One region of the Ureibacillus endophyticus genome, then DNA from elsewhere that is predicted to be linked to it. Evidence: riboswitches for the same ligand, from Rfam matches in the RefSeq annotation. Region 1 holds a riboswitch; each other region holds the start of a gene.
The links. A riboswitch is a leader RNA that binds a small molecule or an ion and turns the genes downstream of it on or off. The one in region 1 is predicted to bind S-adenosylmethionine.

Region 2: it holds a riboswitch for S-adenosylmethionine, as region 1 does, so the genes downstream of both, NKR20_RS13565 (methionine ABC transporter ATP-binding protein) here and NKR20_RS15980 (bifunctional homocysteine S-methyltransferase/methylenetetrahydrofolate reductase) in region 1, are expected to answer to the same signal.
Region 3: it holds a riboswitch for S-adenosylmethionine, as region 1 does, so the genes downstream of both, metA (homoserine O-acetyltransferase MetA) here and NKR20_RS15980 (bifunctional homocysteine S-methyltransferase/methylenetetrahydrofolate reductase) in region 1, are expected to answer to the same signal.
Region 4: it holds a riboswitch for S-adenosylmethionine, as region 1 does, so the genes downstream of both, metK (methionine adenosyltransferase) here and NKR20_RS15980 (bifunctional homocysteine S-methyltransferase/methylenetetrahydrofolate reductase) in region 1, are expected to answer to the same signal.

What each region holds. Positions count from the first base shown of each region.
Region 1 covers NZ_JAMYWW010000001.1:3,233,085-3,236,830, reverse strand. Annotated here, with positions in the region: gene hemG (protoporphyrinogen oxidase) at 143-1,531, shown strand; SAM riboswitch class I at 1,615-1,714, shown strand; gene NKR20_RS15980 (bifunctional homocysteine S-methyltransferase/methylenetetrahydrofolate reductase) at 1,820-3,667, shown strand; gene metH (methionine synthase) at 3,660-3,746, shown strand, end outside.
Region 2 covers NZ_JAMYWW010000001.1:2,740,127-2,743,872, reverse strand. Annotated here, with positions in the region: gene NKR20_RS13590 (acyl-CoA dehydrogenase family protein) at 1-46, shown strand, start outside; gene NKR20_RS13585 (arsenate reductase family protein) at 156-512, shown strand; gene gcvH (glycine cleavage system protein GcvH) at 591-974, shown strand; gene NKR20_RS13575 (toprim domain-containing protein) at 1,123-1,467, shown strand; gene NKR20_RS13570 (thioredoxin family protein) at 1,564-1,866, shown strand; SAM riboswitch class I at 1,931-2,035, shown strand; gene NKR20_RS13565 (methionine ABC transporter ATP-binding protein) at 2,160-3,185, shown strand; gene NKR20_RS13560 (methionine ABC transporter permease) at 3,178-3,746, shown strand, end outside.
Region 3 covers NZ_JAMYWW010000001.1:1,781,144-1,784,889, reverse strand. Annotated here, with positions in the region: gene NKR20_RS08640 (AAA domain-containing protein) at 1-994, shown strand, start outside; gene NKR20_RS08635 (hypothetical protein) at 1,013-1,771, shown strand; SAM riboswitch class I at 1,826-1,936, shown strand; gene metA (homoserine O-acetyltransferase MetA) at 2,022-2,960, shown strand; gene NKR20_RS08625 (hypothetical protein) at 3,299-3,746, opposite strand, start outside.
Region 4 covers NZ_JAMYWW010000001.1:2,635,991-2,639,736, forward strand. Annotated here, with positions in the region: gene NKR20_RS12865 (alpha/beta hydrolase) at 1-440, opposite strand, end outside; gene NKR20_RS12870 (gamma carbonic anhydrase) at 560-1,072, shown strand; gene metK (methionine adenosyltransferase) at 1,132-2,328, opposite strand; SAM riboswitch class I at 2,568-2,688, opposite strand; gene pckA (phosphoenolpyruvate carboxykinase (ATP)) at 2,885-3,746, shown strand, end outside.

The sequences.
Region 1 (3,746 bases):
CTCGTCGCAAAGGAGGCGTCTCAAAATTTTTTTCAGACGCCTCCTTTCTTGACTTAATATTGTAAAACACCTAGCAGTTACTTTTGTTGAAAAACGTTTATACTATAGTTACGGAGATTGAATCGTGTAGGGAGTTGTAATGATGAAAACTGTAGTGGTTATCGGTGGCGGTATTACTGGATTATGTACTATGTATTATTTGAAGCGACAAGCAAAAGAAAATGACATGGCGATTCGCTTAATATTAGCTGAGAAAAACCCTTATCTTGGAGGGAAAATGCATACCGTTTACGAGCAAGGGTTTATTATGGAGACGGGTGCAGATTCTATGGTGGCACGCCATCCAAGTGTGCTTAAACTGGTGAAAGAGCTTGATTTTGAATCAGAACTTGTTTATAACGAGACAGGGATATCGTACATACATACGAATAATGAACTCCATGCCATTCCTGCAGGATCGACTTTTGGAATTCCGATGAGTGTGGAGTCATTAAATTCAAGTACATTAATTTCTGAAGAAGGTAAAAAAAGAGTTTTACAGGACTTTGAATTGCCAAATACAAAGTTTACTAAGGAAAATTCAATTGGCGAATTTTTAGAGTATTTTTTAGGTAAAGAAATTGTTGAAAAGCAAATTGCCCCTGTATTAGCAGGCGTATATTCAGGAGATTTATATCAATTATCTTTAGCTTCTACCTTACCGTACTTAGTAGATTATAAAAATGAATATGGCAGCATTATTAAAGGGTTCGAAGTAAATAGAGAACAATTTGATAAAGCAGCGAATAAAAAATTTGTTTCCTTTAAAAAAGGTCTATCATCTTTAATTAATCGACTAGAAGAGATGCTACCAGAAGTAGAATTTTATAAAAATACTGCAACTACAGAAGTAACGAAAAATAGTAACGGATATAACGTAACTTTTGACAATGGCGAATCGATTCAAACGGATGTTGTTGTATTGGCCGTGCCAAATAACGTTGTTCGTAACCTATTAAAAGACAAACAGCTAGAATCTGATTTAGAGAAATTTACAAATGGGTCTGCAATCACGATGTATTTAGGATTTGATATACCGGATGCCGTGCTACCAGCAGATGGAACAGGGTTTATCGTTTCACATAACAGTGATTTAGTTTGTAATGCTTCTACTTGGACAAGTCGCAAATGGAAACATACTTCGGAAAATGGAAATTTATTAGTACGCTTATTCTATAAAAGTAATAATCCTAAATACGAAGAACTTGTGGCAATGACAGATGAAGAATTAACGAAGGTTGCTCTTGAAGATATACGGCTAAGTTTGAACATCGAAGAAAAACCTGTTGTTGTAAATATTGAAAAGTGGATTAACGCAATGCCGAAATATGATTTAGCCCATAATGAAACATTGCAGGTAGTATTAGACAAATTAGATTCTCAATATCCGAACCTCTTTGTTGCAGGTTGTTCTTATTTTGGTGTAGGTATAGGTGCTTGTATTGAAAATGGTAAAAATACTGCAGAAAAAGCGATAAAAGCATTGAAATAATAGATTATTTCGTATATTCGTTTAATTCTATTGACTAAAGTGGAATTTAAAGATATGATTCAATTTAATATACAATTTCATATCACTTATCAAGAGAAGTCGAGGGACTGGCCCGATGAAGCTTCAGCAACCAACGTAACGTAAGGTGCTAAATCCAGCAGGCGTTATGCCGAAAGATAAGGAGGAACTATTAAGATAATCGAGCCTTCTTTCTAACGAAGAAGGCTTTTTATTGTTATAGAAATGACAGAAAATTTTTGAAAGTATGTTTTTTTGGGAGATGAAAAAATGGGTCTACTTGAAGCATTAAAATCCAAAGTGTTAACGGCAGATGGTGCGATGGGAACTTTACTATATTCTTATGGACTTGAACATTGCCATGAGGAGATGAACCTCGTAAAGCCTGAACTGATAGAAAAAATTCATAGTGAATATATTTTAGCTGGTGCAGATGTTATTCAAACAAATACATATGGTGCAAACGCGATAAAGTTAGCGCGGTATGGACTTGAATCCAAAGTTGTTGAAATCAATGAAGCAGCTGCTAAATTAGCGAAAAAGGCTGCATCAAGTGGTAATCAATTTGTTATTGGATCCATTGGTGGAATTCGTGGTGTACGAAAAAGTGAAGTAACACTAGATGAAATTTTAGATGCGATTCGTGTACAAGCAGAAACATTAATTCGTGCAGATTTAGATGGACTGTTACTTGAAACATACTTTGATTTTGAAGAACTAACTGAAACATTAAAAATGTTACGCAATATGACGGATCTACCAATTATTGCTCAAGTATCGATGCATGAACCGGGTGTCTTACAAAATGGCTTGAAATTAAACGATGCTTTACAACAGCTTGAAAGCCTAGGTGCTGATGTTGTTGGTGTGAACTGTCGATTAGGCCCTCATCATACAATCCAAGCATTAGAGGGGGTAGAACTACCTCAGAATGCCTTTTTATCGGCTTATCCGAATGCATCCCTTCTAGATATCGAAGAAGGCCGTGTTATTTACGAATCGGAAATTGATTATTTTGCACGTGCTGCTGTTCAGTTACGTAACCAAGGTGTTCGTTTAATAGGTGGATGTTGCGGAACGACACCAAAACATATTGAAGCGGTTAAAAAGCAATTAGCACAATTAAAACCATTGACAGAAAAACGAACAGTACAACAACCGGAAATATATATCCAAGATGCAGAGCCTACTAGAGTGGAACCTTTACACGAAAAAGTTAAACGTGAGCGTTCTGTCATTGTTGAATTAGATACACCAAGACATTTAGAAATTGATTCATTTGTCGAGGGTGCCAAAGCCCTTTATAACGAAGGTGCAGACATTATTATGATGGCGGACAATTCCCTTGCGTCTCCACGTATTAGTAACGTTGCGATGGGTTCAATTTTAAAATTACAACATGGTATTCGTGTAATGCCTCATTTAACATGTCGTGACCGCAACCTAATTGGTCTGCAATCCCACTTAATGGGACTAAGTGCTTTAGGAATGAACGATATTTTAGCTATTACAGGAGATCCAACAAAAATAGGTGACTTCCCAGGTGCTACTAGTGTTTATGATGTGTCTTCCATGGAACTCATTTCATTAATTAAACAATTAAATGAAGGAATTTCCTTCTCAGGGAAAGCACTTCGTAAAAAGGCGAATTTCTCGGTAGCAGCTGCCTTTAATCCAAATGTACGTGTATTAGATCGTGCTGTAAGTCGTCTTGAGAAAAAAATCGAACATGGTGCGGATTATTTCATCTCCCAACCAGTTTATTCTGCAGAAAAAATTGTAGAGATTTACGAAGCAACGAAACATTTAGAAGCTCCAATTTATATTGGAATTATGACGTTAACATCTTTCCGAAGCGCTGAATTTTTACATCATGAAGTACCAGGAATTAAATTATCCGATGAAGTACTAGCAAGAATGAAAGCGTGCGAAGGGGATAAAGAGCGCGAAGCACAAGAAGGCGTAGCGATTGCAAAAGAATTACTAGATACAGCAACAAAATACTTTAACGGTATATATTTAATTACACCGTTTTTACGTTACGATTTAACACTACAATTAATGCAATATATCAAACAACTTGATGAGCAGAACGAAGGAGTAGAAGCAAATGCATAACCATCCAATCGAGGAACAGTTAAAAAATAGAATATTAATTATCGATGGGGCAATGGGAACAATGCTTCAACGAGAAAAT
Region 2 (3,746 bases), 490 kb from region 1:
TGAGGCTGCACAAAAGCTAATTGAAGCTGAAAAATATGTTGTTTAAATAATAGGGGAGGAGGTGTTTAATAAAAATGCCTCCTTCTTTTTATTATCAGAAGAGTGAAATATTTGTTAAAATAAGTTTAAATATTAACTTTTAAGGAGCACTCTTCATGACAATTCAATTATTCCAGTACCCTCGTTGTACAACTTGTAAAAAGGCAGCAAAATGGTTAGATGAACATCAAATTGAATACGAAAACATTCATATTGTGGAACAAACACCTACAAAAGAACAGTTAAAATCGTTTTGGGAATTAAGTGGTCTTCCATTAAAGAAATTTTTCAATACTTCTGGTATGAAGTATAAAACATTAGGGTTAAAGGACAAATTAAGTACGATGACAGAGGATGAACAGTTAGAACTTTTGGCTTCTGATGGTATGTTAATTAAACGCCCAATCGTTACAGATGGGGGAAAAATAACACTTGGCTTTAAAGAAGAAGATTTCACAAATACGTGGAAATAAAAATAGTTATTAACTTGTTTTTACTGTAGAAATATGTCAAACTTATAATCATATTACATATGTTTTGGAGGGGTTTTTGTGAGCACACCAAAAGAATTACGTTACTCAGAAGAACATGAGTGGGTAAAAGTAGAAGATGGAAAAGTACGCGTTGGAATTACACATTTCGCACAATCTGAATTAGGTGACATCGTATTTGTTGAGTTACCACAAGTTGGTGACGAAATCCAAACAAACGAACCATTCGGTAGTGTAGAATCTGTAAAAACAGTTTCTGAACTATATGCGCCAATTTCTGGTAAAGTAGTAGAAGTTAACGCTGACCTAGAAGATAGCCCAGAATTTGTAAATGAATCTCCATATGAAAAAGCTTGGATGATTGTTGTTGAACCAACAGATATCTCTGAAGTAGAAAGTTTACTAACAGCTGAGCAATATGAGGAATTAATTGAAGCTGAATAAGAATATAATATATTAAAAACGCCAGATTAGCACTGGCGTTTTTTTTTACAACAAAATATACTAATATAACCACCTTCTTTTTTGGATATGCTTTGCATATTTTTCACACATTTTTAGCAAGTTTACTTACAAATCGTGGGGTGAGCAAATGATTGTTGAAAAGTGTATAATTGTTGAGGGTCGATCGGATAAATTAAACATTGAGCCAATTTTTGCAGAACACGTACAAATTATATGTACGAATGGGACAATTAGTGAAGATGCGCTATTAGATTTACTTGAACCTTTTGAAGAATGTAGATTTTATACTTTGTTTGATGCAGATAAATCAGGAGAAAAGTTGAGAAAGCTTACAAAAAGAATTTATTCTGAAGCTGTTCATCTTTTCATTCCAAGAACATATATCGAGGTTGCGAATGCTCCGAAAAAAGTATTGGCACAGTTGTTAAATGAGGCGAGTTTTTCTGTTCATAAACAATATCTATCTTCTTAAAAATAAAGGAAATATTAATTTGCGACTTTTCCCATACTATGAGCAAAAGTCGCAATTTTATTTTGTCACAAATTATTTAGAAATTGAGTTGATTTTATGGATGAATGGACGATACAACAATGGGAACAAAAACTAACTGAAAACGAAATTGTAGCCTTTTATTTGTACACTCCTATGTGTGGGACATGTGCAGTCGCTTCAAAGATGTTATCGGTTGTTGAAGAAGTATTGCCTAACACTCCAATTGGTAAAGCGAATATTAACTTTATGGAGCAACTTGCAATGGATTATAAAATAGAAAGTGTCCCTTGTTTGCTTATACACCGCGATGGAAAACTTGTTGAAAAAATTTACGCTTTCCAATCCGTACCATTTCTATATGAAAAGTTGAAAATCTAGTTGACTTTATAAATCTATCATGATAAAGTTACTCAAGAAGTATTACATTAATTGAATATCGTACCTCTTATAAAGAGCGGCGGAGGGAAGTGCCCTATGAAGCCCGGCAACCATCACAAAAGTGAAAAGGTGCCAAGTCACGCGAAGTGGATACTTTGGAAGATGAGAGAACGGTTCGTATAAATATTAAATAAATTGCGAAACCCCTTCTACTTATCTTGTAGATGGGGTTTTATTAGTAATAATTACCTAATTACATATTGTCTATGGCAGCGAAATAAAGGAGAATTTTTATGATCGAATTAAAAGACATCTCGAAAATATACAAATCAAAAAATGGTGAGATCACTGCTGTCAAAAATGTAAATTTATCAATTAATAAAGGTGAAATTTTCGGAATTATCGGATATAGTGGCGCTGGAAAAAGTACAATGATTCGCTTACTTAATGGCCTTGAGAAACCATCGAACGGAACAGTTACAGTCAATGGTAAGCAAATTTCCTCTATATCAGGAAACGAACTGCGAAATGCTCGCCAAAAAATTAGTATGATATTCCAACATTTTAACTTACTTTGGTCTCGTACAGTCGCGGAGAATATTGCATTCCCGCTAGAAATTGCAGGTGTATCAAAAACTGAGCGAAGTAAACGTGTGAAGGAACTGATTGATCTAGTTGGTCTTTCAGGAAGAGAAAATGCCTATCCTTCTCAGTTATCTGGTGGTCAAAAGCAACGTGTAGGCATTGCCCGCGCATTAGCGAACAATCCTGAAGTATTACTTTGTGACGAAGCAACAAGTGCACTAGATCCTGAAACGACTGATTCCATTTTAGAACTATTGCTTGATATTAATAAACGTTTAGGTTTAACCATTGTTCTCATTACCCACGAAATGCACGTAATTCGGAAAATTTGTAACCGTGTTGCAGTAATGGAAGCTGGACAAGTAGTTGAACAAGGAGACGTTCTACGAGTGTTCCAAAACCCACAAGCAGAAATAACGAAGAACTTCGTAATGCAAGTTTCTGGAACAAAGGAATCGAAAGAATCAATTGAACAAATTTTAGCAAACTATCCTACAGGGAAGATTGTAAAATTAACGTTTATAGGAAATAAAACTGAACAGCCGATTATTTCACAGCTCATTAAAGAGTTTGGCGTAGAAGTAAATATTGTTCACGGAAACATTTCACAAACGACAGGTGGCCCATATGGAACATTAATAGTTCAAATAGATGGAGACCCTACCAAAGTGAAACAAGCATTAGAGCTATTAGATCAGCAAGAAGTACAAACGGAGGTGATTGATCATGCTTAGTGGATTCTTTCCGAATGTACGATGGGACAAATTGTGGGAAGCTACATATGACACATTGTACATGACAGTCATCTCTACAGGAGCTACGTTTGTTTTAGGTTTAGCTATTGGGATTCTTTTATTTTTAACGAGTCCTCACCAAATTTGGGCGAATAAAATAGCGAACTTTATTACGGGTTCTTTAGTAAATATTTTCCGTTCAATTCCATTTATTGTATTGATTATTTTATTAATCCCGTTCACAAAATTTTTATTAGGGACAATTCGTGGAGTAAATGCGGCATTACCAGCATTAATTATCGGTGCTGCGCCATTCTATGCACGAATGGTTTTAATTGCTTTACGTGAAATTGATAAAGGTGTAATTGAAGCTGCTCGATCAATGGGAGCAAAAACTTCAACTATCATTTGGAAAGTACTTATCCCAGAATCAATGCCTGCATTATTATCAGGGATTACTGTTACAGCTGTTACATTAGTAGGTTATACTGCGATGGCAGGTATTATCGGAGCTGGGGGATTAGGGAACTTAGCATTTATCGATGGTTTCCAACGTAGCCG
Region 3 (3,746 bases), 1.5 Mb from region 1:
CAAAGAGTTTATGGACAACTATCCTATTTTTGACGTGGTTATTATCGATGAGGTATCCAAAGCAACACCACCTGAATTATTACTTCCGATGTTAAAAGGAAAGAAGATTGTTTTAGTAGGAGACCATCACCAACTACCACCATTAATTGGGGATGATACATTCGAGGAAACATTAGAAACTGTAATAAAAGAAAGTAATACGTTTGAAGAAAAACGTGAGCTGGAAAAATTACTGGAAGAATCCTTATTCGAACGTCTTTATAAAAACTTACCGTCATCAAATAAAAAAATGCTCGCGATTCAATATCGCATGCATGAAAATATTATGAAAACGATCGCGCCGTTTTATGAACATGAAGGAGACTCGTTGAAATGTGGTCTTCCTGATTCTGATGCAGCACGTGACCATAAATTAGAAAGTAACCTAATCAAACGAAGTGACCATCTATTATGGATTGATTTACCGAATGAGCCTAACTATTTTGAAGAGCGGATGAAGGAAGGCTCAAGTTTATTAAATCAAGAAGAGCTAAAAACAATCCGCGCCATGTTAGTGGATCTAAATCACTCTACAGAAGTTGCCAAAAAACAAGGGCTAATTCCGGAAGATGAACGTAAATCAGTGGGGGTTATTAGTTTCTATGCGGAGCAGGTAAAACGCATTAATCGAATGATTGAGCACGAACTACATTTACCGCATTTACACATCCGTACAGGTTCTGTCGATAAATTCCAAGGTATGGAAATGGATGTTATTTTAGTGAGTATGGTTCGTAACAACGACAATAAAAACGGGGAAATCGGCTTTGCTAAAGACTACCGTCGCCTCAATGTTGCCTTATCGCGTGCGCGGGAGCTGCTAGTTCTGGTAGGTAGTGTTGATATGTTTACAAAACGACCGAAGAAAGAGCAAACACGCAACATGTATAGTAACTTACTATCTGTTGTCAAATCTCAAGACGGCTACCGCAATGTTAAGGAACTAACTTCTTAGTTTTGAAAGGACGAAATGATGGAACTCCAAGCACTCCAACAAAAACTATCCGAACAATTTCATAAAACAAACATTTTGGAAACGGCTATTTGGTGTGTTCCCGTTCATACGGTTAACATTGCATACAAACCAATTGTCCGAACAAAAATGGATATTTTGATGAAAATGCTTTTAATTTCATTGCAAAAAGCAAAGTTCAAAAAAGCCGAACAGTTAAGTGAAATATTATTGGTAGAAGAATTATTTATTCAAGATTTATTGTCCAAGATGCACAAAACTGGATTAATAACAAAGGAAGATCATTTTCAATTAACGGAAAAAGGGTTAAAACAATTGACTAGTGGTGTGTTTGAAGAAGACCAAGAAATTACATCAAAAGAAACGTTGTATAGCCCAACGCATCAAACTTTCCTACAAGGTGAAATTGAAGCAGTTCTCGACTTTGAGGATTTTCCGGAAGATATGTACCGATATCACGTACAAGTGGAGGAGCTTCAAGTTGATAACGATAAGCTCGTAGAAGAATTGCGATTTCTTCAAATGGATGAAGATGAGGAAGAAGAATCAAACTTGGTTATCACTTCTATTGAATCTTTTGAAGATATTCAAGTTAATGATGTGCCATGTATCGAATTTATTCTTTTTGATGAAGAGAAAGAGCAATTCACATCCCGCGTTTGGAATACTCTAACAAATAATTGGGATCCGACTTTGCAACATCAAATTGAAGATAAAGAAAAATCTGCCTGGAAAGAGAGATTCCTATCAAAAAAGTAAAATAGAATATTGCAAATATTTCATCATCATGTTAGTATTACATTAATTTCATCTATCTTATCAAGAGAAGCAGAGGGAAATGGCCCAATGAAGCTTCAGCAACCTCTAACATCGGTTAGAAAGGTGCTAATTCCAGCAAGACAATATTGTCTTGGGAGATAAGAGTGCGGCATATAAATTATTCCCTCTCATTCTCATGCTGGAATGAGGGGTTTTTATTTTGAGATGAAAAGAATTGGGGGAACGTTTAATGCCTATTAATATACCGAAAAATTTACCGGCAGGCGAAAAATTAAGACAAGAGAAAATTTTCGTCATGGAAGAAGACCGTGCCAAAACACAACAAATCCGACCATTAAATATTTTAGTGTTAAATTTAATGCCAGAAAAAGAGAAAACTGAACTTCAACTTTTACGATTATTAGGTAATACACCACTACAAACGAATGTAACGTTTTTAAACACTGCAACTTACGCATCTAAAAACGTGTCAAAGTCGCATTTAGACACTTTTTATAATACATTTGATGAAATTAAACACCGTCGTTTTGATGGAATGATTATTACTGGTGCACCTGTCGAACGAATGGAGTTTGAAGCAGTTAACTACTGGGAAGAAGTAACAACGATTATGGATTGGGCAAAAGTGAATGTTACCTCGTGTATGTATATCTGTTGGGGTGCTCAAGCGGCACTTTATCATCATTTTAATATTGGTAAATTTGAATTGCCGAAAAAATGTTCGGGCATCTACTCACATGTGATTACAGATTTAACTGTGGACTTAGTGCGCGGATTTAGCGATGAATATGTAGCTCCACACTCACGTCACACGTCTGTATCCCTTGATGAAGTACGCGAACATCCAGATTTACGCTTACTAAGCTATTCAGAAGAAGCGGGTCCGTTTATTATTCAATCAAAGGATACTAAACATATTATGATTACAGGTCACCTAGAATATGACGCAACAACATTGGCTGATGAATACGAACGAGATGTGGCGAAAGGTGAACCAGTAGACATGCCGGTGAACTACTTCCCGAATAATGACCCAAGCCAAACGCCGAAAAATACATGGCGCGCGCATTCGCACTTACTGTTCTACAATTGGTTAAACTATTACGTATACCAAGAAACACCATATGAATGGCATTTCGTAGACGACAGCATCGAATTCCATATTTAATGGTACCCTTTAAATTCTGAATTTTTATAAAATTCTAAGCTAGGCATTTGTGAGCTGCTCAGATGCTTAGCTTTTTAAAATTGAAAAATTCGTCCAGTAGGCGGATGGATTCGTCTGCATAAAGTGCGGATTCGTCCAGATAGAATAAGATTTCGTCCACATAACGTGCAGATTTGTCCAGATAGAATAAGATTTCATCCACATAATGTGCAGACTCGTCCAGATAGAACGAGTTTTCGTCCACTTAACAATTAAGTTCCTTATCAATTGAAGTAGCATGGAATTCACAGTATATACAAAAAACGCTTGGAGAGTTAATCTTCCAAGCGTTTTACTTTTTATAAAATAAACATCGCAACTATCGTCGTGACAACTAGACCAATGACGACCGGGATGAAGTTTCGACGTGCTAACTCAAATGGACTGACATTACAAATCGCTGCAGCTGGAATTAATGCCCAAGGAACTAATGTACCTCCACCAACCCAGATTGCCGCTATTTGCCCAAGTGCCGTTAGTGTAGCAGTACCTTCACCAAGCGCTGTTCCGAATAAATTCGCAATGGAACCGGCTAATGTAATCCCAGAGAAGCCTGAGCCGTCTAAACCAGTAATCGCACCAACACTCGTTAATGTAACCGCTGCAATTTCAGCTGTTAACGGTACAATTGCTGCTAAAGCAATACCTAAGTCGTTTACAATTCCTTGTGAAGCAGCTGGTAAATATTCACCAATAATTTTCGTGAAACCAGAATCCCCTAAATAGAAAAATGCTGCAATTGGAATA
Region 4 (3,746 bases), 600 kb from region 1:
AACTCTAATGAGATTTTTTTATTTGGTGCAAGGGTACCAATACCACTTGTTAAAGCGTTGGTAATTAAATTTGATGTTTTTCGTAAATGAAGCCATGGAGAGGATAAAATAAGCCCTGCACACTCTACTGTTTTTTTCTTTAAAAATTCAATTGCAAGTAAACCTCCGAAACCATGACCTATTACAAATACCGGAAGCTCATAGGAAAGAGCATTTTGCATTAACAGTTTGATGTAGGTGATGTACTCGTTAATCGCTTCGTCATGCACTCTTAAAAATTTTGATTCTTCACCATGACCGGGTAAATCCCCCATCACAATGTGATACCCATCAGTGCGTAATTTTTCAATTAACCAGGCATACCAACGATGATGTTCAAAAGCACTATGTATTATGACCACAACTGCTTTAGCATGTTCATCTGTTTCCCATTTCCACATAACTTCGCCTCCAACCCAAATAGCATACTTTTGGGCATACATACCTTTTATATTTTCTTTATTATTTTATTTTGTTACGATAAGCATATATATCATACTTAGAAACGAGGAGATTTACGATGATTTACCCTTTTAAAGATAAAAATCCTAAAATAGACCCATCTGTATTTATAGCTGATTATGTCACAATTACCGGCGATGTGACAATCGGTGAAGAAACATCTATCTGGTTTAATTCTGTCATCCGTGGTGATGTTGCACCAACGTACATAGGTAAACGTGTTAGTATTCAAGATTTGAGTTGTCTTCATCAAAGTCCAAATAATCCATTAATTATTGAAGATGAAGTGACTGTTGGACATCAAGTAACATTACATAGTTGCGTAATAAGAAAACGCGCATTAATTGGGATGGGTTCCATCATTCTAGACGGTGCAGAAATTGGTGAAGGAGCTTTTATTGGGGCTGGTAGTTTAGTTCCCCCAGGTAAAAAGATTCCACCGAATTCTTTAGCAATGGGAAGACCTGCAAAAGTTGTACGCGAAATCACGCCAGAAGATCGTGAAGATATGGACCGCATTATTCGTGAATATGTTGAAAAAGGTCAATATTATAAATCGCTTCAAAAGTAAACATATTATATAGTAAGAATGTAAAAGCAGGTGAAAAAACTCACCTGCTTTTTAACATATTATAATCCAGCTTTTTCTTTTAATTTCTCAGCAATATCTGTATTTTCCCAAGGAACATCTAAATCTGTACGACCGAAATGACCGTAAGCAGCTGTTTGCTTGTAAATTGGGCGACGTAAATCAAGCATTTTAATAATGCCTGCAGGACGTAAATCAAATAATTCACTTACCCATTCTACTAATTGACTCTCAGCTACTTTTCCAGTTCCAAATGTATCGATTGAAATTGACACTGGACGTGCTACACCAATCGCATATGCTAATTGCACTTCTGCTCGATCAGCAAGACCAGCAGCTACAATATTTTTCGCAACATAACGTGCAGCATAGGCTGCAGAACGGTCAACTTTTGTTGGATCTTTTCCTGAGAATGCACCGCCGCCATGACGTGCATAACCACCGTAAGTATCAACAATAATTTTACGACCAGTTAATCCAGCATCACCTTTTGGTCCACCGATTACAAATCGGCCAGTTGGATTAATGAAATATTTTGTATTATCGTCAATTAATTCACTCGGAACAACTTCACGAATTACTTTCTCTTTTAAATCTTCTTGAATTTGTTCTAATGTTACATCTTCATTGTGTTGAGTGGATATAACTATTGTATCGATGCGAACTGGATGATTGTTTTCATCGTATTCAACTGTCACTTGTGTTTTTCCATCGGGACGTAAATATGGAATTTCCTTAGATTTACGTACTTCGGCTAGTTTACGGGATAATTTATGAGCCAAACTAATTGGTAGTGGCATTAGTTCAGGTGTTTCGTTACATGCAAATCCAAACATTAAGCCTTGGTCACCTGCACCAATTGCTTCAATATCTTCATCGCTCATATATCCTTCACGTGCTTCAAGCGCTTGGTCAACACCTTGAGCAATATCTGGGGATTGTTCACCGATTGCAGTTAGTACTGATAAATTTTCAGCATCAAAGCCATATTTACCGCGAGTGTAACCAATTTTGGCTACTGTATCTCGAACAACTGATTGAATATCCACATAAGTAGAAGTTGTAATTTCACCTGCTACAAGTACTAAACCAGTTGAAACAGTTGTTTCACATGCTACACGTGCATTTGGATCTTCTGTTAAAATTGCATCTAATATTGCATCGGAAATTTGGTCACATATTTTATCCGGATGCCCTTCTGTTACACTTTCTGATGTAAACAGTCGACGGTTTGTCATTTGGTTTCCTCCTAAAATCTATACGAGATTAGTTCTCGATTTGATACGGTACTCATTACCCATGTTAAGTCCGCACATGAAGGTTGGACTCCAAGCCGTTACTGCTTATTAACACGAGGATATCGAAAGGCGAATAATAATTGTTACATTATTTTCATTTTGTACTCTTTTCAAAAAAAAATTCCTTTTACTCACATAAAACCCATGAGTAAAAGGAATTGTAAATACAGTACCTTTCACTCTTATCGTTCAAGGGATTTTCCCTTGCATCAGGTTGGCACCATCGCATTTATTATATATAATAAATGCAGGTTGCCGGGCTTCATAGGGCCTTGACCCTCCACCAGCTCGGGATAAGAGTATCCGTTCAAATCAACATATTACGGAAATCGACATCCAATGTCAATTTATAAATGTTGATTTCTTTAAAAGTTTAAAAATTAAAAAATAATTTATGAATAGTATAGATTATTTAATTCAATGTGTTATACTATTTTTGAAATTAAACAAACATCCCATGCAGTGGGAATTCTGAAAAAAGGATGGTATTTAATCGATGAATTCAGTAGAAATTGCGAATGAACTGAAGGAATTATTAAACGGCGAGAATATTAAAGTTCAACTATCAGTACCACAATTAGTGGAAAAAGCTACATCACGTGGAGAAGCAGCTCTAACTGTTGACGGTGCAATCGTTGCTGAAACAGGTAAATATACAGGACGTTCTCCGAAAGATAAATATTTCGTAGAAGAAGAGAGCACAAAAGACAAAATCGATTGGGGCAGTGTAAACCGCGCGATTTCTGCTGAAGTGTTCGATAACCTATATCTTAAAGTTGTAAATTACTTAAAAGAAAAAGATGAGCTTTATGTATTCAAAGGATTTGCTGGCGCTGATAAGGATTCACAACTTTCAATTCAAGTAGTGAACGAATATGCTTGGCACAATCTTTTCTGTCATCAATTATTCATCCGTCCAACAGAAGAAGAACTTGCTTCTCATGTTGCAGAATTTACTATTGTTGCAGCACCAACATTTAAAGCAGACCCAGCTGTAGATGGTACAGCTTCTGAAACATTTATTATTGTATCATTAGAAAAGAAAATAATCCTAATCGGTGGTACTGAATATGCTGGTGAGATGAAAAAATCTATCTTCACTATCATGAACTATTTACTACCTGAACGCAATATTTTCTCAATGCACTGTTCAGCAAACGTTGGCGAAGCTGGCGATGTTGCACTATTCTTCGGTTTATCAGGAACAGGTAAAACAACATTATCTGCAGACAAAAACCGTAAATTAATCGGTGACGATGAACACGGATGGTCAGATAACGGTGTATTCAATATTGAAGGTGGATGTTATGCAAAAACAATTAACCTTTCACCTGAAAAAGAACCTGAAATCTACAATG